2 regions of the Gordonia sp. YY1 genome follow, and region 1 is predicted to be linked to the other one. Evidence: predicted binding sites of a transcription regulator. Region 1 holds the regulator's gene; the other holds the start of a gene.
What was found. Region 1 encodes LexA, which represses DNA repair genes until DNA is damaged. Its sites were predicted from a motif close to CGAACANNTGTTCG; they were not measured.

Region 1 (22,417 bases):
GCGAGATCCGCGACATGAAGAAGGCGCGCACCACCAAGCGTGCGGCGCGCCATCGTTCGTCGATCCCGTCGATCACGGTCGCCGGCTACACCAACGCCGGCAAGTCGAGTCTCGTCAACGCCATGACCGGCGCCGGTGTCCTCGTCCAGGACGCGCTGTTCGCGACGCTCGACCCGACAACCCGGCGCGCCACCCTCGACGACGGCCGGGCCGTGGTCTTCACCGACACCGTCGGTTTCGTCCGCCACCTGCCGACCCAACTCGTCGAGGCGTTCCGGTCGACGCTCGAAGAGGTCGTCGACGCCGATCTCCTCCTGCATGTGGTCGACGGATCGGATCCGTTCCCGATGGAACAGATCTCGGCCGTCCGTCAGGTCATCGGCGAGATCGTCGCCGAGGAGAAGGTCGAGGCGCCACCGGAACTGTTGGTCATCAACAAGATCGACGCGATCGACGGCAACCGGCTCACCGAGCTGCGCGGTGCGGTGGGTGTCGACGCGGTCTTCGTCTCGGCACGCACAGGTGAAGGACTGCCCGAACTGTTCGACCGGGTCCGCGAGTTCGTGGGCCGCGAGGACGTCGAACTCACCATCGAGGTGCCGTTCTCGCGCGGCGACATCGTCTCGCGGATCCACAGCGAGGGCGAGGTCCTCGACTCCGAGCACACCGAGTCGGGCACCACCATGAAGGTCCGCGTCCCGGCCGCTTTCGCGGGCGAGATCGCGGACCTCACGGTGTAGACCTGCTCAGCCGGCGTCCGTTCAGTCGGCATCCAGATCGGTCTCGACGAGGGTGACGATCTTGTCGAGCGCTGCCTGATCCTCGGCGGTGACCACGACCTTGGCGCCCTTCTCGGCGCCGAGGGTCATGATCATCAGTGCCGAACCGGCGTCGACCGGGTCGCCGCCCTCGAGTTCGAGGGTCACGGTGCTGCCGGAGTCGGCGACGGCCTCGGCGATGATCGTGGCCGGCCGGGCGTGCAGGCCGACGGCCGATCCGACGGTGGCGGTGGTGCTGGGCATGGTGCCTCCTGTGTTGCTGGGGTATTCGGTTGTCGTGCTGGATGAAACGTCGGGTATGAGTGGGTCTGGGATCAGGCTGCCACGGCCTCGAGGTCGGCCGCTGCCACCTCCCTGGTCCTGCCGAATTGCTTCGCCGCGGTCACCGCGACCGCGCTGAGCACGGTGCCGGCGACGAGGGCCACGAGGAACAGCACCCAGTTGTTCATGGCGAAGAAGACGAAGATGCCGCCGTGTGGGGCGCGGAGCTCCACACCGAACGCCATGATGAGCGCACCGGACAGTGCGCCGCCGGCCATCATCGACGGGATGACGCGGAACGGGTCGACCGCGGCGAACGGGATGGCACCCTCGGAGATGAACGATGCGCCGAGAAGCCAGGCGGCCTTGCCGTTCTCGCGTTCGGGTTCGGTGAACAGCCCGGGACGCAGCACCGTGGCGAGGGCCAGGGCGAGCGGCGGGACCATGCCGGCGCACATCACCGCGGCCATGATCTGGAACTGTGCGGGACCGGCGGTCGCCGCGTCGGCGATACCGGCGGTTGCGAACAGGTAGGCGGTCTTGTTGACCGGACCGCCGAGGTCGAAGCACATCATCAGGCCCAGCACGATGCCGAGGACGACGGCCGATCCGCCGGACATGCTCTCCAGTCCGGAGTTCATCTGCTCGGTCAGCCAGGCGAGCGGCTTGCCGAGCACCATGTAGAGCAGTCCGCCGACGATCATGCTGCCGAACAGTGGGATGACGACCACCGGCATCAGTCCGCGAGCCCACTGCGGGACCGGGAGCCGCGAGATCCACAGACACGCGGCGCCGGCGATGAGACCGCCGATGAGTGCGCCGATGAAGCTGGCGCCGACGGAGAGGGACACGATGCCCGCGACGAAACCGGGGGCGATGCCGGGGCGGTCGGCGATGGCGAAGGAGATGTAACCGGCGAGGACCGGGACGGCGAGTCCCATCACCCCCGATCCGATCGCGAAACTCACCGCGCCGAGGTACTGCAGGAGCCCGCCGGACGGCAGATCCCAGACGCTGTTGTTGAGCGCGATGTAGACGGCGTCGTTCAGGGACCCGGCGCTGTCGAGGGTGCTGTTGGCGATCTCGTACCCGGCGAGCAGGAAGCCGAGCGCGATGAGCAGGCCGCCCGCCGCGACGAACGGGATCATGTAGCTGACACCGGTCATGAGTGCCTGACGAGTGCGCGCACCGAGTCCGACACCCGACGACGCGCCGGTCTCGGCGCCCTCGGTGCCGCCGTCGTCGGTCACCCGCGCCGCGTCCGGGTTCCGTCCGGCCGCAACGGCTTCGGCGATCATCGCATCGGGTTCGTTGATGGCTCGTTTGACGCCCGAGGCGATCACCGGCTTGCCGTGGAAGCGACCCTTGCCCTTCACCCCGATGTCGGTGGCGAAGATGACGGCGTCCGCGTTCGCGATGACCTCGGGGTCGAACGGCGTGGTGGCCGACGAGCCCTGGGTCTCCACCGCGAAGTCGACATCGGCACGGTCCGCGGCGTACCTGAGCGCGTCCGCGGCCATGTAGGTGTGCGCTATTCCGGTGGGGCAGGCGGTGATCGCGACGATGTGCGGCCGGTTCTGCGCCGGCGTCCGGGCGGTGACCGGGGTGTCCGTGGCCGGCGCCATCGGCGCTGCCGGGGAAGTGGTTGCGGTCGTGGTCTCGGTCTTCTTGGCGTCGGGATCGATGGCCTCGGTGACCAGTTCGATGATGCGTTCGTCGTTCTCGGCGGCGCGGAGGGACGCGACGAAGTCGGGGCGGACCAGCGAACGCGCCAGGGAGCTCAGCACTTTCATGTGCGCCGCCGCACCGCCCTCGGGGGCGGCGATGAGGAAGACGAGGTCGGCCGGCCCGTCGGGTGCCCCGAAGTCGACCTGGCGCGACAGTCGCGCCATGGCAAGGCTCGCCGTCGTCACCGATGCGGTGCGCGCGTGAGGGATGGCGATGCCGCCGGGGAGCCCGGTGGCCGACTTGGCTTCCCGCTCGAGTGCCGCGCGGGCCAGATCGGCGGGGTCGGTGGTCCGTCCGGCAGCGGCCAGGGCGTCGGCGAGGGTGGTGATGACGGCGGCGGGGTCTGCACCGGCGTCGACGTCGAGACTCACCGTCTGGGCGGTGATGATCTGCTCGGTCATGGGATGTCCTTCGGCATGGAGAGGGGCGGAGTGGTCGGGTGCCCGGTGGGGGATTCGGTTCAGTTCATCGGGGCGGCCCCGGAGAGTTCCGTGACCGTGACCCCGGACAGGTCGAGGTGGTGGGGGGTGGGGGAGGAGGTGCCCGCCAGTGCGGCGGCGGCCGAACCGTAGGCGACGGCGGACCGCAGACAGTCGGGAGCCGACGCGCCACGCGTCTGCGCGACGAGGAATCCGGCGAGGGAGGAATCACCCGCGCCGACGGTGCTGCGCGGAACGGTGGGTGGCGGCGTCGCGCACCAGACGCCCGCCGCGGTGGCGAGGACCGCGCCCCGTGCCCCGAGCGTGGCCAGCACGGCGCCGCCGATCTGCTCGACGAGCGCCGTGGACGCGGCGACGATGGGACGGAGGTCGTTGCGGGAGAGCGATTCCCGCAACTCTGCCGGATCGGTGCCGGTGAGTTCGGCGAGTTCGTCCTCGTTCGGCTTGATCAGGTCGACTCGTCCGGCGGCGGCCGCACGCAGCGGTGCTCCCGAGGTGTCCACCGCCACGCGGCAACCGGCGGTGACCAGGGCGTCGGCGACGGTCCGATACCAGTCCTCCGGTACGCCGGGCGGCAGTGATCCGCACAGCGTGACCCAGTCCGCGCCGTCCGCGTAGGTGCGGATCAGTGCGCTCAGCGCGGCCAGTTGAGCCGCCGTCAGGCTGACGCCCGGGGCATTGATCTTGGTGGTGGTGCCGTCGGCTTCGGCAATGGTCACGTTCGAGCGCACCTCGCCGTCCACGGGGACCGCGTCGTAGGGGAGTCCGAGCTCGTCGAGGGCGGCGAGCAGCGGGTCGCCCGCACGCGCCGGGAGCAGTGCCCGGGTCGGTAGTCCGGCGGCGGCGACGGTGCGGGCCACGTTGACGCCCTTGCCGCCCGGTTGGGCGCGGACCACACCGGCTCGCTGGACCTCGCCGCGCCGGAGCGGGGTGTCGAGTTCGAGGGTGCGGTCGACGCTGGGATTGGCTGTGACGGTGAGGATCATGCGATCACGACCTCGACGCCGCGGGCGGACAGGGCGGCCGAGAACCTCGGATCGATACCGGAGTCGGTGATCAGGACGTCGATGTCGTCGATGCCGGCGAATCCCGACAGCTCCTCGCGCTCCATCTTCGAACTGTCGGCGAGGACGACGACGCGTCGGGCCGCGGCAACCATCGCCGCCTTCACCGCCGCCTCGTCGGGGTCGGGCGTCGACAGACCGTGCGCTTCGCTGAGGCCGTTGGTGCCGATGAATGCGGTCGTCACGCGCAGCCGTCCCAGTGCGGCGACCGTCTCGGCGCCCACCGTGGCCTGGGTGAGTCCGCGGACGCGACCGCCCAGGGCGTGCAGACCGTCCGCATGGCGGCCGGCGAGCAACCCGGCGATCGGCAGGCTGTTGGTGATCAGCGTCAGATCGCGGTCCCGCGGCATGACCTCCGCGGCACGGAACGTGGTGGTGCCGGCGTCGAAGAGCACCGATCCGCCGTCGGGCGGCAGGAAACGGAGGGCGGCGCGGCCGATGGCGGCCTTCTCCTCGATCTGTTCGGTCTCCCGTTCGGCGATGCCGAGTTCACCGATCACCCGCATCACCTCGGGGCGGACGGCACCGCCGTGGACGCGCTGCAGGTGCCCGCCGCGTTCGAGAACGGCCAGGTCGCGCCGAACCGTCTCGCTGGTCACGTCGAACTTCGCGGCGAGCTCGGCGACCGAGGCGCGCCCTGCGACGCGAACCTCCTCGGCGATGGCCTGCTGTCTCTCCTCGGCGTACACACCGGCTCCGTTCTGATCGTTCCTGCTCACTCGGCCACCGCGAAATGTGGGAATATGTGGCTTTGAATGTTGTAGTAACTGTGTTTACGCCTTTTTATGTTGACAAGTCAAGCCAAATTTGTAACCGTGGTCACATGACGCAGATTCTGACGGGGACGCCGGTCGTCGGTGGTGTGGCTCATGGACCCGCACTGTGGCCGGGACGCCGTCCCGACCACAGTGCGGAGGCGCTCGGCGCCGGTGTCGAGATCTCCGAGGACCAGCGCCCGGAGGAGGTCGCACGATTCACTGCGGCGGCAGGCGTCGTCGCCGCGCGACTCCGTGAGCGCGCGTCGCAGAACACCGGCGTCGCCGCGGAAGTACTCGCCGCCACCGCCGGACTCGCGGAAGACCGCGGCTGGATCGGTGCGGCGTCGGCCCTGATCGCCAGGGGTACGCCGGCACCGTCGGCCGCCGTTGCCGCCACCGAACAGTTCGCCGCGGTGTTCACCAAGCTGGGCGGCCTGATGGCCGAGCGGGTCACGGACCTCAACGACGTCCGCGACCGCGTGCTCGCCGAGCTCCTGGGACTGCCCGAACCCGGGTTGTCCACGCCGGAGGTGCCCTCGATCCTGCTGGCCGACGACCTCGCACCCGCCGACACGGCCGGCCTCGACCCCACCACCACGATTGCCCTCGTGACGCGACTGGGTGGGCCCACCAGCCACACCGCGATCATCGCCCGTCAGCTCGGCATCCCGTGCGTCGTCGCGGTGTCCGGACTCGTCGGGATCGATGCGGGTACGGCGATCCTCGTCGACGGCACCACGGGTGAGATCGCCGTCGACCCCGATGACACCGCCGCGCGAGCCCGAGTCGAGGAGTATCGGCGTCACGCCGCTCGCGTCGCCGGATGGTCGGGTCCGGGTCGCACCGGCGACGGGGTGGAGGTGGCGATCCTGGCCAACGTCGCCGACGGGTCGTCGGCCCGCGCAGCAACCGATCACCCGGTGGAGGGTGTCGGACTGTTCCGTACCGAATTGGCCTTCCTCGAGCGCGCCGAGGAGCCTTCGGTCGACGAGCAGGCGGGCATCTATCGCGAGGTGCTGGACGCTTTCGACGGCCGCAAGGTGGTCATCCGCACCCTCGACGCCGGCTCGGACAAGCCGCTGCGCTTCGTGACCCATCCCGACGAGGCCAACCCGGCACTCGGTGTGCGCGGCGATCGAATCGCCTTGGCGCACCCCGAGATCCGCGCGCGCCAGCTCGACGCGATCGCCCGGGCGGCGCTGGAGGCCGACGCGCAGCCGTGGGTCATGGCCCCGATGATCGCCTCACCCGCCGAGGCGGCGACATTCGCCGCGCAGGTGCGCGAGCGTGGACTCGTCGCCGGTGTGATGATCGAGGTTCCCGCCGCGGCGATCCTGGCCCCGGCGATCCTGGCCGAGGTGGACTTCGTCTCGATCGGCACCAATGACCTCACGCAGTACACGATGGCCGCTGACCGAATGTCCGCCGAGCTCGCATCGCTGACCGATCCGTGGCAGCCGGCCGTGCTGCATCTCGTCGCAACGGTCGCCCGGGCCGGACGTGATCAGGGCAAACCGGTGGGCGTCTGCGGAGAGGCCGCGGCCGATCCGCATCTCGCCTGCGTGCTGGTCGGACTCGGGGTGACCTCGTTGTCGAGCGCTCCCGTCGCGGCGCCCGCGGTCGGCGCCCGGCTCGGCGCGGTCACCCTGGCAACCTGCGAAAACGCGGCGGCGGCCGCGCTGGCCGCCACCGATCCGGCTGCAGCTCGCGCGGCGGTCGCCGCGGTACTCGACAGTGACGAGGTCAGACTCGCCTCATCACGGTGACGACCTTGCCGAGGATGACGGCCTCGTCGCCCGGGATCGGGTCGAACAACTCGTTGTGCGGCATCAGCCAGACATGACCCTTCTGGCGTTTGAAGGTCTTGACCGTGGCCTCGCCGTCGATCATCGCGGCCACGATGTCGCCGTTGTCGGCCACGTTCTGCTGGCGGACGACGACCCAGTCGCCGTCGCAGATCGCGGCGTCGATCATCGACTCGCCGACGACCTTCAGCAGGAACAGCGATCCCTCGCCGACGAGCTCCCGGGGGAGTGGGAACACGTCCTCGACGGCTTCCTCGGCGAGGATCGGTCCGCCTGCGGCGATCCGGCCGAGCACCGGTACGAAAGTGGGTTCGGGCAGTGCTCCGCCGGTCGGCGAGGTCGGCGTCGGGGGTTCGCTCGGCGCGATGTTCACCGCCCGCGGACGGTTGGCATCACGTTTGAGAAGGCCCTTGCGTTCGAGCGTCCGCAGCTGATGGGCGACCGAGGAGGTCGAGGTGAGACCCACCTCGTCACCGATCTCGCGGATGCTCGGCGGGTAACCGCGTTCTCGCACGGATTTGCGGATCACCTCGAGAACTCCGCGCTGCCGCGGCGTCAGCGACGCCTCGGCAGCCGCCATGTCCGCCGGGGTGACGGGCTCGTCGGCGCCCCGCGCTCCGGTGCGCTTACCGCCGTCATCGCTCATGATCGGGTTCCTCTCGATTCCGAACGTGCTGGTAGATCGCTTGTCTTTCGACGAGCCTAGCCGAGAACGCCGACCGCATCAAACATTTGTTCGACGTGTCGCGAGACAATTGTCGGAGTGCCGTGCTACAAATCGAACATCAGTTCATCGAACGGATGATCGACATTCGAACAGTTCGACCGGGACGACGCGGTCCCACTCACGAACACCGTTCGACCGGATACACGGAGGGCACCATGCGCACCGCCACTCTCATCGACCCCGTCCACCTCGACCCCGCCCGGCACGACCCCGCCCGGCACGGCGGTCCCGTCCGCGGCGACGTCCTGGAGCGTCCGCGCCCGACACGTCGGGGAGACGCCCGGCGGCCCGTCGACAACCGTCCGGTGCCGGAATCGGCGGTCCGGGTCCGCCGCGTCGCGTCCACCCAGTGCGCGTCGCCGGTGGGTATGCGCGGTCGTGGACCGGTGGTCCCGGCGTGGCGTCCCGCCGAGGCGGCTCCCGCGGCCGTCATCCGCCGGCGTCGCCGCACGGCGACCGCTGTCCTCGCCGGCGTCGCGCTCGCCCTGGCCGTGTGGGTCATCGCGGTCGTCGGCCAGAACTACGCCGCGTCGGTCACGCCTGCCGCGGTCGGCACCGAGGTCGTGCACGTTCGGTCGGGTGACTCGCTGAGCACGATCGCCTCGCGGGTCGCCCCCGAGATGCCGCGTGAGGCCGTCGTCGACGAGATCATCCAGCTGAATGACCTCGCGTCGAGCGGGCTGCGCGTCGGCCAGCCGCTCCTCACCCCCCGGTACCACTGAGGCCGGGCGGTATCCTCGATGCCACAGGGACCAGCCGAGCACCGGCCCGGCATGCGGCGCGGCTGCATCAGAGCGTCCCGTGACCTGCGTGAGGATACGATGCGCTGCCCCTTCTGCAAGAACGACGACACCAAGGTCATCGACTCGCGTGTCGCTGATGAGGGGCAGGCCATCCGGCGCCGCCGCTCCTGCGTGGAGTGTGGGCGACGCTTCTCGACCGTGGAGAGTGCGGTCCTCTCGGTGGTGAAACGCAACGGCGTCACCGAACCGTTCAGTCGCGAGAAGGTGATGCGAGGTGTCCGGCGCGCATGCCAGGGGCGCCACGTCGCCGAGGACGCTCTCGCCCAGCTCGCCCAGCAGGTCGAGGACACCGTCCGCGCCAGTGGTTCGGCCGAGATCCCCAGCAATGAGGTGGGACTCGCGATCCTGAAGCCGCTGCGGGACCTCGACGAGGTCGCCTACCTGCGCTTCGCGTCGGTGTACCGGTCCTTCGACTCCCTCGAGGACTTCCAGCGCGAGATCGACGACCTCCGGGCCGCTTCAGCCGAGTCGGTCAAGAGTTCGTAGGACCCGCTTCTCCGACACCGGGAACGCGGTGCCCAGCCGTTCGGCGAACAATCCGACCCGCAGCTCCTCGACGAGCCACTGCGCCTCGTCGTTGACGTGCGCTTTCCGGTGTTCGGGTACCTGGGCCAGCCGCTGCGCCCACCGTTCGGTCACGCGGTCGATCACGGCGACTCCGGCCTGATCTCGCGCGGCGGAAGCCGGGAGTGCCGTCAACCGTGCCTCGGCGGCCGCGAGGTAGCGCGGCACGTTCTCCAGATGATGTCGCGGAGTGGCGGCCACGAATCCGTCGAAGACGAGGTTGTCGAGTTGTTCGGCGACGTCGTCGGCGGCGAGCGAACCCGCATGACGGTCGATCGCGGCGCGTACCGGCGCCACCGAGCCGAGCGACTCCACCGCGAGAGAGAAATACTCCGGAGCCGACTCGGTGATCCGTGGACGGATCTTCTCCGTCAGGGTGCGGAACGCCTCGGGTGAACGCACGGCGGACGCGGTCCCGGCGTGAAGGCCGGCGACGACGTCGCGGATCGCCCGGCGTGTGCAGTCGGCCAGCAATGTATCGAGATCCGCATAGGGACTCTGGCTCAACGCCAGCCGGCCGGCGGCGCCGAGCGAACTCGCCACGCGCCGGTGCAGTGGCGGGATCGCCAGGTCGAGGAGCGCGACGATCCCCCTCTCCGCCAGGCGATCTCGGGCCTGCTCCGACACCGCGTCGATCACGACCACCCCGCGTGTACGTCCGGCGTCGTCGGTGATCGCGTCGACGGTCGGGTACCTGGTGAGGCGCTGACCGGCGATGTCGACGGTCCGCTGCGCGGCGAGAGTGCCGATGCCGTCGTCGGTCCAGCTGCGATACAGCGTGCGTTTCACCGTCTTCGACGCCGCGGGCGTCGTCGCACGCTGAAGCTCGTCGATCGAGTCGGCACGCGCGGTGATCCGTCCGTCGTCGTCGGCGACCGCGAAATGCATCCGCAGATGGAGGGGAATCCGGTCGAGGTCGAAATCGGCGGCGGTGACCGTCATCTGGGTGATCGTGGTGAGTTCGCGGGCGAGCCCGACCGCGAGCGGTTCGCTGCGAGGCGTGAGACGGGCCAGCGCCAGGTCGGCGAACCGCTGGGCGGGGGACATCGACTTGCGCAACCTCTTGGGCAGCGATTTCACCAGTGCGGTGGCCAGTTCCGACCGCATCCCGGGCACGGACCAGTCGAAGCCCGCCGACCGGACGTGGGGCAGCAGTGCGCGCGGGATGATCACGGTGACACCGTCATCGGGTGCGCCGGGTTCGAACCGGTAGCGGAGCTCGAGTCGGGTGTCGCCCTGCTGCCACGCACCCGGATAGTCGGTCGGTGCGGCCTCGGCGGTTGCCGTGACATCCTCGGGCTTGAGGTCCAGAAGGGCAGGATCGCTGCGCCGTGCCTTCTTCCACCACGTGTCGAAGTGACGTGCGGAGGTGACCTCGGCGCCGACCCGGTTGTCGTAGAACTCGAAGAGCTGATCCTCGGTGATCACGAGTCCGCGTTCGCGCCTACGGTTCTCGACGTCGGCGGCGGCCTCGAGGAGGGCGCGGTTGCGTTCGAAGAACGGGTGCTGGGTACGCCAGTCTCCCTCGACGAGGGCATGGCGGATGAACAGCTCGCGCGAGACGACCGGGTCGATGGGACCGTAGTCGACGCGGCGACGGGCGACGAGGGTGACGCCGTAGAGGGTGACCCGCTCGTACGCCATCGCGGCGCCACGTTTCGACGACCAGTGCGGCTCGCTGTGCGTGCGTTTGACCAGATCCCCGGCCAGTTTCTCCGCCCACAACGGATCGATCCCGGCGACCGTGTGCGCGAACAGCCGGGAGGTCTCCAGGACCTCCGCGGCCATGATGAACGCCGGCGGTTTCTTGGCCAGCGGCGACGCCGGGAAGATCATGAGCGTCGTGTTCCGCGCCCCGGTGAATTCACGACCCTCGGTGTTGCGGACCGCGATGTTGCTGAGCAGACCCGACAGGATCGCGCGGTGGACGGCATCGGCGTCGACCTGCGGCAACTCCTCGCCGGCCGGACGCACGGGCCAGTCGAGATCCTTGACGATCTCGGTGAGCTGACGGTGCAGGTCCCGCCACTCCCGGATGCGCAGGAAGTGCAGGAACTCCCGCTCGCACATCCGCCGGAACCTGCTGCCGGACAACTCCTTGCGCTGTTCGTCCAGGTATCGCCACAGTTCGACGTAGGACAGGAAGTCCGACTGCGGCACGACGAATCGACGATGGGAGGCGTCGGCCGCCTCGCGATGTTCGGCCGGCCGTTCGCGCGGATCGGGCAGCGACATCGCGGACGCGATGACCAGCAGGTGGTCGAGGCAGCCGAGTTCGCGACCCGCGATCAGCATGCGGGCGATCCGCGGGTCGACCGGTATCCGCGACATCGAACGGCCGACGGGGGTGAGGCGCGGCGGGCCGCCTTCGCGGCTCACGGTGATCGCGCCGAGTTCGGTCAGCACGCCCATACCGTCGCGGATCGCGCGCTCGTCGGGCGGCTGGACGAACGGGAAATCCGCGATCTCACCGAGTTTGAGCGAGGTCATCTGCAGGATGACCGCGGCCAGGTTGGTGCGCAGGATCTCCGGGTCGGTGAACGCCGGCCGCGAGTCGAAGTCGTTCTCGCTGTAGAGCCGGATACAGACACCCGGCGCGACGCGACCGCATCGGCCGGCGCGCTGGCGGGCGCTGGCCTGCGAGACCGGTTCGATGGGAAGACGATTCACCTTGGTGCGGGTCGAGTACCGGCTGATGCGAGCGGTGCCGGTGTCGATGACGTAGCGGATGCCGGGCACCGTGACCGATGTCTCGGCGACATTGGTGGCCAGGACGATCCGTCGACCGTTCGACGGAGCGAAGACCTTCTGTTGGTCGGCGATCGACAGACGTGCGAACAGCGGGACGATCTCCGCACCGCCATCGCGGCCGGTTCCGGTGCGGCGCCGCAACGCATCCGCGGTCTCGCGGATGTCGCGCTCGGTGGGTAGGAACACCAGGATGTCGCCCCGGCCGCCGGCCCACAACTCGTCGATCGCGGCGTCGATGCCCTGGATCTGGTCGAGGTCGGCGTGCTCGCCGCCCCCGGTGTCGTCGCCGCTGTCCGGGCGTTCCTGGAGGCTCAGGGGCCGGTAACGGATCTCGACGGGGTAGGTGCGACCGGACACCTCGATGACCGGCACCGAGGCGTCGGGTGTGCTGAAATGCCGTGCGAAACGGGCGGGTTCGATGGTGGCCGAGGTGATGATCACCTTCAGGTCCGGTCGTTGCGGCAGCAGCCGGCGCAGATAGCCGAGGATGAAGTCGATGTTGAGGCTGCGCTCGTGGGCTTCGTCGATGATCAGCGTGTCGTAGCGCCGCAGCATCGGATCGGTGGCGATCTCGCGGAGCAGGATGCCGTCGGTCATCACGCGGATCAGGGTGTCGGCCCCCGAACGGTCGGTGAACCGGACCGAGTAGCCGACCGCGTCACCGAGTTCGGTGTCGGTCTCGTCGGCGATGCGTTTGGCCACCGAGCTCGCCGCGATACGACGCGGCTGGGTGTGCCCGATCGTGCCGCGGATGCCGCGCCCGAGTTCGAGGCAGATCTTCGGTAGCTGTGTTGTCTTACCCGAGCCGGTCTCGCCGGCCACCACCACGACCTGATGGTCCCGGATGGCGTCGGCGATCTCCTCACGAGCTGCCGACACGGGGAGTTCGTCCGGGAAGCGCAGCACCGGCACGCCTGCCCGGCGCCGTTCGAGGCGGTTGCGTGCCTTGGCCACGTCGGCGACGAGCTGCTCCCACTTGCGTGGGTCGGGGGTGCGGCCCAGCTTGTCGACCCGGCGGCGGAGTCGGTGAGCGTCGAGGATCCCCACCTCGTCGAGCGAGCGCAACAGCTGGGATCGGGAGATGCCGGGCTGAGGATCTCGCGGGGCTGGATCTGGGGACTCGACCGACATGATGTCTCCAGGATATGGGTCGCTGCCGGGGGTGTTCACCTCGCCCGGCATCATGGGGGCCATGGCTGATTCTTCGAGGGCACTGTCCGATACTCCTGGCGCTCTGTGGCACGGTTTCGCCGACATGGGTGCGGTGACCGCGAGTGGCCCGTTCGTCGTGACCAAGGGTGAGGGAACCCGCATCTGGGACCGCGACGGCAAGTCCTATCTCGACGCGACGGCCGGTCTCTGGTTCACCAACGTGGGCCACGGCCGCACCGAGATCGCCGACGCGGTGGCGCGTCAGCTCGGCACCATCGCGCACTATTCCAACTTCGGGGACATCGCGAGCGACGTCACGCTGCAGCTCGCCGACGAGCTGGCCGCGATCGCACCGGTGCCCGGTTCCAAGATCTTCTTCACCTCGGGCGGCAGCGACTCGATCGACACCGCGGTCAAGCTCGCCCGCCGGTACTGGGTGGAGCAGGGCAAGCCCGGCAAGCGCGTCGTCGTCAGCCGCACGAAGGCGTATCACGGCATGCACGTCGCCGGTACGTCGCTGGCGGGCATCCCCCTCAATCACGACGGCTACGGCGAGCTCATGCACGACGTGCAGAACGTCGACTGGGATGACGCGAAGAGCCTGCTCGGCCTCATCGAGCGGGTCGGTGCGGACAACATCGCCGCGTTCTTCTGCGAGCCGATCATCGGTGCCGGTGGCATCTACCTGCCGCCGGCCGGATACCTGGACGAGGTTCGCGCGATCTGCCGCGACCACGACGTCCTGTTCGTCGTCGACGAGGTCGTCACCGGCTTCGGTCGTATCGCCGGCGACTCGTGGTTCGCCTCGGCGCGCTTCGACCTGCAGCCGGACATGATCACCACTGCCAAGGGCCTCACCTCGGGCTATGTGCCGATGGGTGCGGTCTTCATCGCGCCGCGCGTCGCCGAACCGTTCTTCGCCGGCGGCGTCTGGTGGCGCCACGGCTACACCTACGGCGGTCACGCCGCCGCGGCGGCCGCCGCGCTGGCCAATCTCGAGATCATCCGCCGCGAGAACCTGCTCGCGGAGGCGACGCGGCTCGAGGGGGATCTCGCCACGGCGTTGTCCCCGCTGGCCGACCTCGATTCGGTCGCCGAGGTGCGCACCGGCCTCGGTGCGGTCACCGCGGTCCAGCTCGCCGACCCGGCATCGGCTCCGGCGGCGGTGGTGAAGCTGCGTGAGCACGGTGTCAGCACGCGCGCCGCGGGACAGGGCGCGCTGCAGATCTCGCCGGCCTTCGTGATGACGACCGACGAGGTCGGCGAACTCGCCGACCGTATGCGGGCCGCGCTGAGCTGAGCACAAGCGCCCCCTGATCCGAAAGTAGCGACCCGACCCCTCGCTCCCTGAGGTGCGAGGAGCGTAAGCGACGAGCCTCGAAGGGCTGGTGAGGATTTCGGACGCATCTCGCCAGGGCCTTCGTGGCTCGCTTCGCTCGCGCCTCAGGCAGCAGAGGGGCCGCCCGCGCGGCAGTGGATACAACAAGGCCCGGTTACCGAATCGATAACCGGGCCTTGTTGTCTGGACGCGCTATCAGGCGTTCGCGAGCACCTCGGTGGTGGCGATGGCCTGGGCCACGCCGGTCACGATCGAGGCGACCTTGAGGGCTTCGAAGATCGCCTCCCGGTCGACGCCGGCCTCGCGCAGGGTGTTCTCGTGGGCGGCGACGCAGTGCCCGCAGCCGTTGACCGAGGATACGGCGAACGACCACAGCTCGAATGCGGCCTTGTCCACGCCCGGGTTGCCGATGATGTTCATCCGCAGGCCGGGACGCAGGTCGTCGTACTTGCCGTCGAGAAAGCCGCGGCCACGGTAGAACACGTTGTTCATGCCCATGATCGACGCGGCGCCCAGGGCGGCGTTGTACGCCTCGGCCGACAGGATGTCGGCGGCCTCGTCGGCGATCTCGCTGAGCACCTTGGCGTTCTTGGTGGCGGCGGCGGTCGACAGCAGCGTGCCCCACAGCTGCTCTTCATTCAGCGCGGTGGTCCGGCTGATCGAGCCCAGGTTGAGCTTGAGGTCCTTCGCGTACTCCGGAAGGGCTTCCTTGAGGTTGTCGATACTCATCTGATCCCCTCTAGACGCCCGAGGACATGAGCTCGCCGGCGTTGATCGTCGGGTCGCCCTTCTTCCAGTTGCAGGCGCACAACTCGTCGGACTGCAGGGCGTCGAGGACACGAAGGACCTCGTCGACGTTGCGTCCCACCGAGCCCGCGGTGACCGACACGAACTGGATCTCGTTGTTCGGATCGACGATGAAGGTGGCGCGGTCGGCGACCCCGTCGGCGTTGAGAACGCCTGCAGCGGTGGCCAGTTCGCGCTTGAGGTCGCTCATCATCGGGAAGGGGAGGGTCTTCAGGTCCTCGTGCTGTGCACGCCACTGGAAGTGGACGAACTCGTTGTCGACCGAGGCGCCGAGCACCTGGGTGTCGCGATCGGCGAACTCGTCGTTCAGCTTGCCGAATGCGGCGATCTCCGTCGGGCACACGAACGTGAAGTCCTTGGGCCAGAAGAAGACGACGCGCCACTGACCGGGGTGGTCGTCGGAGGTGACGGTGGTGAAGTAGTCATCGGGCTGCTGGGCGTTGACCTTGCTGAGGTCGCCGCCGATCACGGCGGTGAGGTTGTAGGCGGGGAACTGGTCACCGATGGTGAGCAGGGCCATGTATCGCTCCTTCAGCTGAGTGAGTGAGTGTACGGAAACTGCGCGCGAACGAATTTCGCGACGTACGAGTACCATCGTGCCGGATTTTGCGCGAAAGCGAAACGTGATTAGTAGCACTACACTGATAGCCATGCCCGATAAAACTTATCAGCCGACCGTCGCCGGACTGCGCGCCTTCGTCGCCCTGGCCCAGCGCAGACACTTCGGTGCCGCCGCAACGGATTTGGGCGTGAGTCAGCCCTCGCTCTCGCAGGCCTTGTCGGCGCTCGAGGCGGGCCTCGGGGTGACGCTCGTGGAGCGCACCACGCGCCGCGTCCTGCTGACCCCGGACGGAGAGGAACTGCTGCCGCGGGCGATCGCGGCCGTCGACGCCGTCGACGAGTTCACGGCGGCGGCCGCGGGTGCCGGACGGCCGTTGCACGGGACGATCCGTCTCGGTGTCATCCCGACCGTCGCGCCCTATGTGCTGCCGGCCGTGCTGCGCGGTCTCGGTGAGAGACTTCCCGACCTGCGCCCTCGAGTCGTCGAGGAGCAGACCGCCCGTCTCGTCGAGCAACTGCGGGGCGGGACGCTCGACGTGGCGCTCCTCGCGCTGCCGCTCGAGATCCCAGGGATCGTCGAGGTGCCGCTCTACACTGAGGATTTCGTCCTCGCCCTGCCGGCCGGGCACGCTCTCGCCGGAAAGCGCCGAGTGGATCCCAGCGCCCTGGCCGACCTGCCGTTGCTGCTCCTCGACGAGGGGCATTGCCTGCGGGACCAGGCGCTGGAGGTGTGCGCGCTCGCGGGTGTGCGTCCTGATCTGGGACAGACCCGCGCGGCGTCGCTGACGACGGCCGTGCACTGCGTCGTCGGCGGTCTCGGGGTGACCCTCATCCCGCAGACCGCGGTCGCCTCGGAGACCGCATCGGGGGACCTGGCGATCGCCACGTTCGCCTCGCCGCGTCCGGGGCGCCGGATCGGGCTGGTGTTCCGGCGGTCCGCACGCCACGACGAGTCGTATCGGGAACTCGGGTCGATCATCGGTGAGCTCGTCGCCGAGACGGGCGCCGTCACGTCGGTCTAGGCGGTCAGGCCTCCGCAGCCTCGGCGGCGAGTGCCTCCCACTCGTCGACGAGGCTCGAATCGACCTCGCGGACCATGGTGCCGAGGTCGACGACGATCTGTTCGATCTCCGGCGTCACGGCGCTGGTCGGAACACCTTGGCGCAGAACCCGATAGCAGTCGGACAGGTAACGCAGCACGACGCCCTCGCTCCGGGCCAGCCCGTACGCGGAGATCAGCTCGGTGAAGGTCATGGCCTTCTCCAGCATCTCGCGGAGTACCGACTTCGGGTTGGGCGGGAACGACGCCACCCAGGGGTGGCCGCGCCGATAGATCTCGAACGCGCCGAAGATCTCCTCGAAGAGGGGTTGCGGCCAGGAGATGTCCTCCAGGCGCGACATCCGTTCCTCGTACTCGATCCCGTCGGCCTTCATCTCGGCGATCGCCGCGTCCCGGGCCACCTTGCGCTGGGCCAGCAGCAACGGCCGCGGGTTCTCCAGCGTCGACTCGAGAATCGAGATCACATCCAGTGCGTACGTGGAGGACTCCGGGTCGAGGATCTCGAACGTGGCCATCGCGAAGGCCGACAGCGGATTGGTCAGCGCGAAGTTCTCCGGCATGTCCACGCTCATCGCGATGTGCCGTCCGGTCTCATCGGGGGCGTCGAGCTGCACGACGATCCCGGCATCGCGCAGACCGCGGTACAACTCGATGGTGTGCTTGATGTGGCGCAGTTGACGATCACGCGGTTCGTGGTTGTCCTCGAGCAGGTGCCGGACGGCGGCGAAACAATCGCCGGGCCGACCCAGGACCTCGAGCAGCATCGCGGTGGTCATCTGGAAATGCGACCGCAACGGCTCGTCGGGTGCGTCGATCAGCTGGGTGAAGGTCTTCTCACCCCAGGATACGAAGCCTTCGGGAGGCTTGCGGCGCACCAGCTTCCGCAGCTTCTTGGGATCGTCGCCGGCCTTGGCGACGGCGCGGGCGTTCTCCACGTCGTGCTCGGGTGCCTGGGCCACCACATAGCCGACGGTGTCGAAGCCGGCCCGGCCGGCGCGGCCCGCGATCTGATGGAACTCCCGCGCCCGGAGGCGGCGGACGCGACGGCCGTCGTATTTGCTCAGCCCGGCGAACAACACCGTCCGGATCGGCACGTTGATGCCCACGCCGAGGGTGTCGGTGCCGGCGATGACCTTCAGCAGTCCCTGCTGCGCAAGACGTTCGACGAGCCGCCGGTATCGGGGGAGCATCCCGGCGTGATGGACGCCGATGCCCGAGCGCAGCAGCTTCGACAAGGTGTTGCCGAAGCCGGTGGAGAACCGGAAGTCGCCGATGGCCTCCGCGATCGCGGCCTTCTGCTCCTTGTCGCAGATCTTGACGCTCAGTAGTGCCTGCGCGCGTTCGACGGCAGCGGCCTGGGTGAAGTGCACCACGTAGATCGGTGCACGTCCGCGCTCGACGAGATCGGCGATCGTCTCGTGGATGGGCGTCATCGCATAGTCGTGTTCGAGGGGCACGGGACGCTGGGCGCCGGTGACCTCGACCGTGTCCCTGCCGGTCCGGCGGGTGAGGTCGTCGACGAAGAAGGAGACGTCGCCGAGCGTCGCCGACATCAGCAGGAACTGGGTGGAGGGCAGCTCGATGAGCGGCACCTGCCACGCCCAGCCACGGTCGGGTTCGCCGTAATAGTGGAACTCGTCGGCGACGAGCGTGCCGATGTCGCTGTCGCCACCGGCCGCCAGGGCGAGGTTCGCGACGATCTCGGCGGTGGCGCAGATGATCGGCGCGTCCGGGTTGACCGTCGCGTCACCGGTCAGCAGGCCGACCTGGTCGGCGCCGAACATCGCGCACAGCTCGAAGAACTTCTCGCTGACGAGGGCCTTGATCGGCGCGGTGTAGAAGGCGCGCTCACCCCGGCAGCGCGCGAAATACAGGGCGCCGGCGGCCACGAGCGACTTCCCCGAGCCGGTCGGGGTCGCCAGGATGACCTGGCTGCCGGCGAGCAGCTCGAGGAGTGCCTCTTCCTGGTGCTCGTACAGGTCGAGGCCGCGATCGGTCCACCACTGCGTGTAGGTGTCGAGCGCCTGGTCCTCGTCGTCGACGGGCGCCAGGGCCGCCGCGCTCGCGGTCAGATCGACGATTGCGGTCCCTCGTCTCCGGGCTCGTCGTCCTTCGAACTCTGCTCGGCGGCCTGTTCGGCGAGGAATCGTTCGAGTTCGGCACCGAGCTCGTCACCGCTGGGCAGCGACTCCTCGGCGGCCAACAGCGACGCGCGCTCCTCGGCGGCCTGCGTGAAGGTGTCGTACTGGGTCTCCAGTGCGGTGACGACCGACTCGATCTCGCTGTTGCCCTCGACCTCGGTGTCCACCTGTGCGCGCACCTTCGCGGCGGCGCTCTCCAGCGCGGCGAGCGGCAGGTCCAGACCGGCCAGCTCGGCGACTGCGCCGAGCAGTCGCGCGGACGCGGCCGGGTAGTTGGTCTGCGCCAGGTAGTGCGGCACGTGGACTGACAGGCCCGAGGCCCGGTAGTCGTGCTCGCTCATCCGCAGTTCGAGCAGCATCGAGGCACTGGCCGGCAGCTTCATCGCCGAACCCCAGCGGGGGAGGTTCCCCAGGGCGTCGGGGTCGCTGCCGTGTGCGGTGATCGACGGCGGGCGCGTATGCGGCACCGCCATCGGGATCGCGTTGAGACCGATGACATCCGTGACTCCGAGTCGGTCGGACAGGCGGCGCACCGCGTCGACGAACTGTTCCCAGCGCAGGTCGGGTTCGGCGCCCGCCAACAGCAGGAAGCCCTTGCCCGCGTTGTCGCGGATCGCGTGCAGCGTCAGTGCCGGCATCTCGACCTCGGTGAAGGTCTCCCCGCTGAACGAGATCGTCGGGCGCCGGGAGCGGTAGTCCATCAGTTCGTCGGAGGAGAACGTCGCGACCAGTTCCGACTCCAGGCTGTCCCGGAGATGGGTGGCCGCCAGCGCGACGGCGTGGCCGGCGTCGGCGAACCCCTCGAGCGCATGGATCAGAACCGGGCCCGTGCCATCGGCACGGGTGACCTGCGGAGCGGGAAAGGCGAGTTCGTACAGCGCGTCGTTCCGCGCAGGTTGCTCGTCCACGTCATCCCTCCTTGTACGTGGCAGCCGTGGCACAGCACGGCTGGATTCTCGTCATATGTCTCATTGTCTCGCACCGGGGTCGCGGGTGAGCACGGGCATCCGGCGAAACACCAACAGTGCAACGACATCGTCGCGCCGGGGATTCCCGAATTGGGTGTGTCACCCGCGTGGGTGAGCGGTCGCGGTGGCACAGTAGATCGCTGTGACCCCGGCAACCGTTACGCCCCGTACGTCTTGTGGCCGCCGCCTGCGCGTGTTCGTGCTGGCCGCTGCCTGCACCGTTCTCGCCGGTGGCGTCCTGTCGGCGTGCTCGATCCAGGGCGACGCCCAGTCGTCGAATCCGGACCTGTCGTCGAGGTCGGTGGCCGCCTCGGATTTCCCGGGTGGTCCGGCGAGCCCGATCCCGCCTCAGGCGGTGGCCAACGCGCTCGCCGACGTCACCGGTGGTCCGGCACCCGGACAGGGGAGCAACACCGAGGTGTCACCGGCCGAGTGCGCACCCTCACCGGTGTCCGCCGACGGCGCGGTCGCCCTTCTCGGTCCCGGGACCGCGGAACGATCGACCCTGACCACCGTCGTCGCACACGTCGACACGTCGCTCGCCGAGGTCGTGGGCCGCGCCGAGAAATGCCCGGAACTGACCACGACGACCTTCGGTGCGTCGTCGACAGTGACCACTGAGGTCCTGCCCGCACCGCCGGCACCCGACGGCGTCGCGACCGCGACCATCCGTCGCACGATCGTCACCGGTGGTGGTACCGCGCCGGTGACCACCAGCTCGCTCGCCCTGATCGGCGAGCGCGACGGGGTTCGCGTGTATGCCGAATATCGTTGGCCCGCAGCAGGTCCGGTACCCGCAGAGGATTCGGCGGCGCTCGACGAGCTGTTCACGAAGGCGGTGTCGGCGGCCTTCGGCTGAGACCCGCCGGCCTGTGGACGGGCCGCGGAGGTTGTCCACAGGTCTCCCGGCTCGCCGTCGTGGGGGCCGGGCACGACAGATGCTCTCGTGCATGCCCAGATTCTCGGCGTCCTCGCGCCTCTACCGTGACCCCATCGATCCGACGACGCTGCTCACGGCGATCCCGGCGCTGCTCGGCTTCCTGCCGGAGCGCTCGATCATCGTCGTCGCCTTCGCGCCCGACCGTGGGATCTCGGCCACCATGCGACACGACCTGGCCCTCGACGACACCGGGAACCCGACACCCGAGCTGTCCACGGTGCTGGCCGGCCTCGGGTCGATCACAGATTCCTATGGCGCCGAGGAGGTCGTGGCGATAGTCGCCGACGACCGTTTTCCGGCCGACAGTGCGCAATATCGGCGGGTGCTCGCGATCGCCGACCGGCACTTCGGCGCGATCGGGGGCGTCGCTGCCGGATTCGCGGTGGCCGCGTTCGATCCCGGGGCGCCGTGGTCGGTCATCTGGTGTCCCGACGGGCAGGCGTGGTCGATCGACGTCGTCGACGACCACGGTGGAGTTCTCGACGATCCGCAGACCTGTCCGACCGCCATCGCCGAGGCCGTGAAATCGGGCCGTCGAATCCTGCCGCGCCGGTCGGAGATGCGGGCGATGCTCGAACCCGTCGACGGCGAATGCAGCGCCTCACGGCCGGGCCCGGACTGCGACGACTGTCGGGTCCTCCCGGTCGGGTCGCTGTCCGACGCACACCTGCTGGACCTGGTGATGGACTCGATCGCCGACGCCGGGGAGTCGCTGGACTGCACCGAGGTCGCGCTGCTGGAACAGGCCGTCGTACGACCCCGCACCCGCGATGCGCTGCTCGTCCTCGCGGTCACCGACCTACGGGAGGACGCTGAGCTGGTCTGGCGGGAACTCACCCGGCGACTCGCCGGGCCCGGACGGGCCGGGGCCGCGACCCTGCTCGCGCACCTGCACTACATCGGTGGGGAAGGGGCCTACGCGGGCGTCGCACTCGACGTCGCCCTCGAATCCGACCCGGACGCGAAGCTCGCCGGACTCCTCGACGGCTGCCTGCGCTCGGGAGTCCGACCCGGCAAACTGTGGGAGATGATCGACGGTTCGTACGCCACCGCCCTGGCGCTCGGGGTGCGGATGCCGGAGATCACCCGGCGCGCCGCCGGGTGATCTCCGGATGTGACGGCCTCAGACCTTCACTGCCTCAGACTTCTACTGCCTCAGACCTTCACTGCCTCAGACCTTCTCGACGACCTTCTCGACGAACACCGAGTGCGCCATGTCCGGGGAGAGCTCCAGACCCTCGTGCCCGGGCGTGTTGATCGTGATGATGCCCGCGGAGTTGGTCACCGTCACCCGGGCATTCGGCACCACCCCGGCCTCCCGCAGCTGCGAGATGAGACCCACGTCGGACTGTGCGTGCTCCGACAGGCGCCGCACGATGACGGCCACGGTGTCGCCGGCGGGCAGATCTGCGAGACGGGTCGCGCCGTCGTCGGTAGTGGGCACCTCGACGCCGAGCAGTTCCAGACCCGGGATCGGGTTGCCGTAGGGCGAGGTCGTCGGGTACTCGAGCACGGCGAGCAGACGACGTTCGACGTTCTCGCTCATGACGTGCTCCCAGCGGCAGGCCTCCTCGTGGACCTGATCCCAGGGCATGCCGATCACATCGACCAGGAGCCGCTCGGCGAGGCGATGCTTGCGCATCACCGCGACGGCCAGCGAACGGCCGCGCTCGGTCAGCTCGAGGTGGCGGTCGCCCGCGACGCGCAGAAGTCCGTCGCGCTCCATCCGGGCAACGGTCTGGGACACGGTCGGACCGCTTTGGTCGAGG
Region 2 (7,318 bases), on a different contig from region 1:
TGCCAGGCGGTCAGGGCCTCGACCGCCGAGGCGTGCAGCGACTCCGCGGTCACAGCTCGACCACCCACTCGTCGGTCGGCGCGGCGTCGCGCAGCGGGGCGGCCTCGAGCGGGTGCCCGATGGCGACGGCGCCCAACGGCTCCCACGACGAGTCGAGTTCGAGGACGCGTCGCACCGTCGGCGCGGCGAAGATCGTAGATCCGACCCAGCAGCTGCCGATCCCGCGGACCGACAGCGCGATGAGCAGGCTCGCCACGGCGCCGCCCGCGGCCACCGTGAACATGGTGTGCTCGGCCGCGTTGCGTCGCTCGTCGGGGTACTCGTGCACACCGTCGGGCACGAGGAACGGGATCACCAATTCGGGTGCGTCGTACAGAATCCGACCGCGACGGAGCCGCTTCTCGATCGATTCGGGTGTCTTGGCATCGGATTCGAGGTCGGCGCGCCATTCGGCGTTCATCGCATCGAGCAACGCACGACGCCGCTCGACCGACCGCACCCACACGAACCGCACCGGATGGGTGTGGTGGGGCGCGGGCGCCGTCAGGGCTTCCCCGAGTGCGGTCCGCATGTCGTCGGGATCGACCGGTCGGTCGTCGAAGGCGCGCACCGAACGTCGTGTGCGGATGGCCTGACGCCGCCCCAGGGCGATGGCCTCCTCCGTGCCGAGCCGGAACAGGTCCTCTTCGGCGGGCCGGATCAGATCGGCGGCGGTCGAACCGTTGTCGACGGGTGCGAACCCGCGGACGACGGCCACCGGGACAGCCGCGAGCTTGCCCTTGACCAGGTCGGCGGCCGCGGCCAGTTCGTCGGCGACCGCGATGTCGGTCACCACCAACGGATTCCCGTAGTCGTCGGTGCCACCGTCATACGGGTGGGTGACGGCGATGCCCGCCGAGCCGATCGCGACATCGGTCTGCCCGGTGCGCCACGCACGGCCCATCGTGTCGGTGATGATCACCGCGACCTCGAGGCCCGTTCGCTCGGCGATGGCGGCCCGCAACCGTGCCGCGCTGCCGTCCGGATCCTCGGGGAGCAGGGCCAGCTGGTCGGAGCGCACGTTGGAACCGTCGATCCCGGCTGCGGCCTGGACCAGACCCAGACGGCTCTCGGTGATGAGCGTGCGGTTCTTGCGGGCGAGCACGCGCACCGACTCGGCCTCGACGAGCTTGCGCCGCAGCGCATCACGTTCCTCCGGGTCGGCGGGTGCGTCGACCATGCGGCCCTCGGCCTTGGAGATGATCTTGCTCGTCACCACCAGGACATCGCCGGATTCCAGCCACGGTGCGGCGGCGAGGACCTCGGCGGCGACGTCGGATTCGTCGGTGAATTCGGGGAGCCCGGTGACGGGCCGGATCTCCAGGCCGTCCGGGGCGCGATGATCGGCGAGCTCGCTCACGCGGTGCCCACGTTCTGGTCCGGCAGCGCCACGTCGACGAGCGCGCAGGCCGCACGGATCATCTGCGCGGTGGCCTGCGGGTCGGTCATCAGCAGCGGGGCCGAACCGATCGAGATGCCGTCGACGCGTGCGTGGTCGCCCTCGGCGATCAGCCAGCCGTCGAGGATGCCGTTGCCGCTGCGGGCCCCGTAATGGGCGGCGATGGCCTCGGCCGACGATTCCACGCCGATCACCGACAGGCATTCGTCGGCCATACCGCGCAGCGGTCGGTTGTCGATGACCGGGGAGACGCCGACCACCGGGGCCGTCGTGGTCCGCAGTGCGCTGCGCATTCCCGGAACACTCACGATCGCACCGATGCTCACCACCGGATTCGACGGCGCGAGCACGATGACGTCGGCGTCGGCGATCGCGTCGAGGACACCGGGTGCGGGCGTGGTGTCGTCCGAGCCCACCTGCGCGAAGCCGAAGGTCGGGACCTGCGCCCGGTGGCGCACCCACCATTCCTGGAAGTGGATCGCGACCCGCTCGCCCTCGTCGCCGTCCGGTTTCGCGATCACCACGTGGGTCTCGTGCCGGTCGTCGGTCACCGGCAGCAGGCGCACCCCCGGGTTCCATCGGCGGCTCAGGGCGGCGGTCACATCGGACAACCGGTACCCGGCGTCGAGCATCTGGGTGCGGATCAGATGGGTGGCGAGATCACGGTCGCCGAGGCCGAACCAGTCCGGGTCCGCCCCGTAGGCGGCGAGTTCCTCTTTCGCGTGCCAGGTTTCACCGCGCCGGCCCCACCCACGTTCGGGGTCGATGCCACCGCCCAGGGTGTACATGCACGTGTCGAGGTCGGGGCAGATGCGCACGCCGTGCATCCACGCGTCGTCGCCGACGTTCACGATCGCGGTGATCTGATGTTCGCCGACACCGAGAGTGGGGTCGTCCGGATGCGGCGGGAACGGGGTGACACCCAGCAATTCGCGCAGTCCGAGGAGGAAACGGGCACCCCCCACGCCGCCGACGAGTACGGTCACCTTCACAGCAGGTACTCCTTCACACCGCCACTCTAGTGGTCGGCCGCGAGGGTTCGTACGCCGCTGTCATGCCCGTCCGGCGGGCTGGGAGGAGGGCTCGTGAGTGTGATCTTCGCTTCGCCTTCGCGTCATCGTCGTGTCGAGTCACAGATTTGTCGGCACGCGATGGTAAAGGGAATTCTTCGATTCAACTTGACCGGGACCGCCCTCGGCGTGTCTAATCACATCAGTGTCATTCCGAGTTTGAGATCGAGAACATTCGAAGTCGAGAACTACTGGCCTCCAAGGGATTCGATCATGTGTTCGAACTCGGCAGAGGGTCGGTGCCGGCATCGAGTGCCGTCGCTCGGGCGCTGTGTACAACGGATGCAGGGAGTTCGCGCACCCGGAGTACAAGTGGTGTGGCAGCAGTGGTGGGTACGGCAGCACGTCGTGTTCGCAAAGGACAGATTACGACCAACATCCCGAGCTAGGAGGCGCCGACGATGGCTTTGAACAACCCGATCGGCAATCCGCTTGAACCACATGATCGCCCGCAATTCATCGCAGAGTCTCCCGTGATGACATCCGCCCCGGAGATCGGTACCCCAGAATTCCGTACCCTTGGCCCCGTTGACGATTCGATGATCGGCGGCACCGCGCGTGCGGCCTCAGTCGAATTCGCCGCCGACGCAACCGGTCTCGCCGGTGCCGACGCGGACGAGTCGGCGGGTCGTCGTCATCTGGCCCTGGTGCCCAACGACTTCGACGACCTGTTCGACGCGGTCGAGGAGCAGTGGCAGGACCGCGCACTGTGTGCGCAGACCGATCCCGAGGCGTTCTTCCCGGAAAAGGGTGGATCGACACGTGAGGCCAAACGCATCTGCCAGGGCTGCGAGGTCAAGGCGGAATGCCTGGAGTATGCGCTCCACAACGACGAACGCTTCGGTATCTGGGGCGGGCTGTCGGAGCGCGAGCGCCGTCGCATCAAGCGCGGCATCATCTGACCGACGTCGCCGGAACGGCGTCGTCAGAACAGACGAATAGACCAGCGACAGCTGGACGCTCGACGGTCATCGTCGAACGCGATCATCGACCGCGGATCATTCAGGTCCGCGGTCGATCGTGTCTTCGTCGACGCCCAGGTGGGTCGCGACCTGCTGGACGAGAACCTCGTGTACCAACTCGAGAAGATCTGTCCCCTTCTTCGCGCGGGACTCCAGCGGCCGGCGGAACAGGATGATCTGAGCCCGCGTCGGAACCCCGTGGACGTCCATCCCCGCCGGGATCAGCCGTGCAAGCGGAACCGCACCGTCGGCGGTCACCTCGTCGGGCCACTCGACGGTCTCGGGATCTCGGGGGAGCAGGCGCGGGATCTCGTCGACGGCGATGTCGAGTCCGGAGAGCTGATCGTGCCACTGCGCGTCGATCTCGGCGAAGGCCTCCAGCGCGACGGCGTCGAACTCATCGGATCGGGTGTTGTAGGCGGGGACGTTCTGCGGCAGCAGCGGGGAACGCAGGCCGCGTCCTCGCCGGTCTCGGTACCGTTCGACCCGTCGTCGGCCACGACGAAGTCCCGGCTGGCCGTATGAGCCGCGCTGCGTCGGCTTCGGGTGGATGCGCATGGCGCGAGTCTAAGAGGTCGCAGTGGCTCGTGTCGCCCCCGCCTCGGCCCGTTGTGAGCGTGTCGAATCTGTGGTTGCGGACAGGGCGGGCTAATCTCGTCACGTGAAGCTTCCCCGTCTGTGCTGCCGACCCGGCTGCGCCCGATCCGCGGTGGCTACCCTGACCTTCGTCTACGCCGAATCGACTGCGGTGATCGGTCCACTGGCGACCTCGGAGGAGCCGCATTCCTGGGATCTGTGCGACGATCACGCCCGGCGGATCACCGTGCCGCGGGGGTGGGAGATGTTGCGCAGTGAGCGGGGATTCTCGGCACCTGCCGAGGACCACGAACTGACCGCCCTCGCCGAGGCCGTCCGCGAGGCCGGCGCCGTCGCCGGGGGTGCGCGCCCGGGCTTCGTCGATCGCGGGCCCCTCGGTCGTGGTTCGGATCGGATGCCGGTGGACTCCCTCGACGCCTTCGACTCGCGGGCTCGGGACGAGGCACGCGCGGCCGATGCCGCCTACGAGGCCGCCCTCGCGGATCGCCGGAGCGGCCGCCATCGCGCCGGGCCGGTCGACTCGCCGTCGCAGCCGCCGGCCGTTCCGGGAGTGCCGCGCCACCAGACGCGGCCACGTCCGGGCCGCCGCGGTCATCTCCGCGTACTCCCGGATCCGGTCGACTGAGCGGACACCACCACGCGGGGGGCGTGGAACCCGTTGTCGCCGTCGGGGGCCGCGGATCATTCGTGCTCCGGCCCGGACCCGCCCGCCCGTCCGAACCCGGTCCGAGAATCGAACGGGTGACTGTGTCGCGTACCCGGGCGTGTGTCCCCGCACCTGGCTACGCTGGTTCCATGCGTACCGGTACACCCGACCTCGACGATGCCGAGGAGTTGTTCTCCGCGGACGTCGACGGACTGCTGCGGGCCGTCGCGCTCGCCGGAGCGCAGGTCCGTGCCACCGCCGAGGCCGTTCGTGAGGGTGTCCTCGCCCCTCTCGCGGACCTCCGACCACGTAGCATCGTGGTCGTCCACGGTTCCAGCGAGGTCTCGCATCGGGCGGCCGAGCTGAGTGTCGCCACCCTCGCAGCGCGTGTCGACGTCCCGGTCGTGAGTGGTCCCGTCCTGCCTGGCTGGGTCGGTCCTCTCGACGTCGTGATCGTGGCCGGCGAGGATGCCGGAGACATGGCGCTGGCGGATGCCGCCGCGCGCGCCCAGCGTCGTCGGGCGGAGGTGGTCGTGGCCGCGCCGATCGCCGGCCCCTTGCGGGATGCCCTGGGCGGCAACGGAATCGACCTCTCTCCGCGGTTCGACGTCGAACCGCGCTTCCGTTTCGTCGGTTTCGTCGCGGCACTGCTGGCGGTGTTCGGCGCACTGACGCAGGTCCGTGTCACCGGCCCGACGCCCGTCCTCGACGACCTGGCCGACGCGCTCGACGCCGAGGCCTCCGGATCGCATCCTTCCCGCGAGACCTTCCACAATCGCGCCAAGTCGCTGGCGGTCCGCGTGCAGGGCCGTCCCGCCGTCTGGACGTCGGATTCGCCGGCGGGTTCGGTCCTGGCCGCTCACGCCGCCTCCAGCTTCGTCGGGTTCGCCGGGATCATCAGCGCAGTCGCCGAACTCGGCGACGTGGCGAGGATGTCCCGGCTCCTGGAGTCGCGGCCGGGCGGAGCGCCGGCCGCCGACACGATCTTCTACGACCCGGAGTTCGACGGTCCGGCACAGGAGCCGGCTCCCCGCATCATGGTGGTGTCGACTCCCCGGCGCGAGTGGTACACCCGGCAGCGAGTGATGGGATTGGGCGACGTCGATCTGGTTGTCGGTGCCGACGAGGCAGGCGGGGTGCCGCCGGGTGGCGGCCAACCGTGGGACGACCGGCGTCCGGCACCGGGTGAGGACCCGGTGGCCGACGGCCCGGGGGACGTTCTCGGTTTGTTGGTCGTGGCGTTGCGGGTCGAGATGGCGGCGGTGTATCTCCGCCTGATTGGGAACACGGTGCAATGAGGATTCTCGACGGAGTGGTGCGCCCCTACGCGTGGGGTTCACGGACGGCCATCGCGTCGATTCAGGGCAGGCCTGTCCCGTCGGCCCATCCGGAAGCCGAGCTGTGGTTCGGTTCGCACCCGGCAGGTTCGGCGCGATGTGTCGACCCCTCCGGTCCCGAGCAGGACCTCGGCGAGGTGATCGACGCCGATCCGGTGGCGACACTCGGCACGGCCAGTGCGGCCGAGTTCGGCAATCGGCTCCCGTTTCTGCTGAAAGTCCTCGCCGCCGAAGAGGCCCTGTCGCTGCAGGCGCACCCCTCCGCGGAACAGGCGCGAGAGGGGTTCGAACGGGAGAACGCGCGTGGCCTCGCCATCGACGCCCGCGACCGCAACTACCGCGATCCGTGGCACAAGCCGGAGCTGATGGTCGCCACCACGCCCTTCGATGCGCTGGCCGGTTTCCGCGATCCGCACGAGACCATCGCCCTGCTTCGCGAACTTCAGGTCAGCGAACTCGACCATTATCTGGGAATGCTTGTCGGGCAACCTGATTCAGAGGGGCTCCGGGCGGTGTTCACCACCTGGCTGACACTGCCGGAGTCGCTGATACGTCAGCTCGTGCCCGCGGTACTGCACGGCGCGATCGAGGTGCTGAGCGCGGGGCGCACGGAGTTCGCCGCCGAACTGCGCACGGTGTGTGAACTCGGTGAGGACTATCCGAACGATCCCGGTGTGCTCGCCTCGTTGCTGCTCAATCACGTGCACCTCGAGCCGGGGCAGGGTCTGTACCTGCCGGCCGGCAATCTGCACGCGTACCTCCGTGGCACCGGCGTGGAGATCATGGCCAACTCCGACAACGTCTTGCGCGGCGGCCTCACGCCCAAGCACATCGATGTGCCCGAGCTGTTGCGCGTCCTCGATTTCACCCCGGTCGACTCCGCCCAGCTGGCACCGCCGGTGCGCATGATCGGCGCGGAACGTGTGTACCTCACCCCCGCGCCGGAGTTCCGGCTGTCCCGGGTCGAGCTGGACGGCACCGGGCTGCATCATTCGTCGTCGATCTGTTTCGACATGCCGGGGCCTCAGATCCTCGCGGTGCTCAGTGGTGCGATCGAGGTTCGTCCCGCGGGTGGCGCGCCGCTGACAGTGCAGTCCGGTCGTGCCCTGTGGATCACCGACGACGACCCGGACGTGATCGTGCGGGCCGCCTCGGCGCGCGCGGTGTTCTACCGGGCGCTCGTGCCGGTTGCGGTGTCGGCTGCCGACGGGGTGTCCGCGTCCGCGCCGGCCGCGGCGACAGCCGCTGAGTGATACCGCGGCGACAGC

Region 2: a site for LexA is predicted at 2,717-2,730, ahead of cofD (2-phospho-L-lactate transferase). Genes of this name have one in related genera too.

What each region holds. Positions count from the first base shown of each region.
Region 1 is NZ_WXYI01000002.1:406,256-428,672, forward strand. Features, by position in the region: gene hflX (GTPase HflX) at 1-740, shown strand, start outside; gene BPODLACK_RS05080 (HPr family phosphocarrier protein) at 762-1,022, opposite strand; gene BPODLACK_RS05085 (PTS fructose transporter subunit IIABC) at 1,094-3,169, opposite strand; gene pfkB (1-phosphofructokinase) at 3,229-4,194, opposite strand; gene BPODLACK_RS05095 (DeoR/GlpR family DNA-binding transcription regulator) at 4,191-4,961, opposite strand; gene BPODLACK_RS05100 (phosphoenolpyruvate--protein phosphotransferase) at 5,096-6,796, shown strand; gene lexA (transcriptional repressor LexA) at 6,774-7,481, opposite strand; gene BPODLACK_RS05110 (LysM peptidoglycan-binding domain-containing protein) at 7,718-8,284, shown strand; gene nrdR (transcriptional regulator NrdR) at 8,384-8,851, shown strand; gene hrpA (ATP-dependent RNA helicase HrpA) at 8,825-12,811, opposite strand; gene BPODLACK_RS05125 (aminotransferase family protein) at 12,873-14,132, shown strand; gene BPODLACK_RS05130 (alkyl hydroperoxide reductase) at 14,367-14,900, opposite strand; gene BPODLACK_RS05135 (peroxiredoxin) at 14,911-15,498, opposite strand; gene BPODLACK_RS05140 (hydrogen peroxide-inducible genes activator) at 15,629-16,561, shown strand; gene BPODLACK_RS05145 (DEAD/DEAH box helicase) at 16,566-18,671, opposite strand; gene BPODLACK_RS05150 (PAC2 family protein) at 18,668-19,648, opposite strand; gene BPODLACK_RS05155 (hypothetical protein) at 19,902-20,567, shown strand; gene BPODLACK_RS05160 (DUF4192 domain-containing protein) at 20,659-21,753, shown strand; gene BPODLACK_RS05165 (metal-dependent transcriptional regulator) at 21,820-22,417, opposite strand, start outside.
Region 2 is NZ_WXYI01000007.1:148,391-155,708, forward strand. Features, by position in the region: gene BPODLACK_RS11865 (NUDIX hydrolase) at 1-53, opposite strand, end outside; gene BPODLACK_RS11870 (coenzyme F420-0:L-glutamate ligase) at 50-1,399, opposite strand; gene cofD (2-phospho-L-lactate transferase) at 1,396-2,430, opposite strand; gene BPODLACK_RS11880 (WhiB family transcriptional regulator) at 3,147-3,410, shown strand; gene BPODLACK_RS11885 (metallopeptidase family protein) at 3,507-4,028, opposite strand; gene BPODLACK_RS11890 (DUF3499 domain-containing protein) at 4,132-4,692, shown strand; gene BPODLACK_RS11895 (hypothetical protein) at 4,863-6,011, shown strand; gene manA (mannose-6-phosphate isomerase, class I) at 6,008-7,303, shown strand.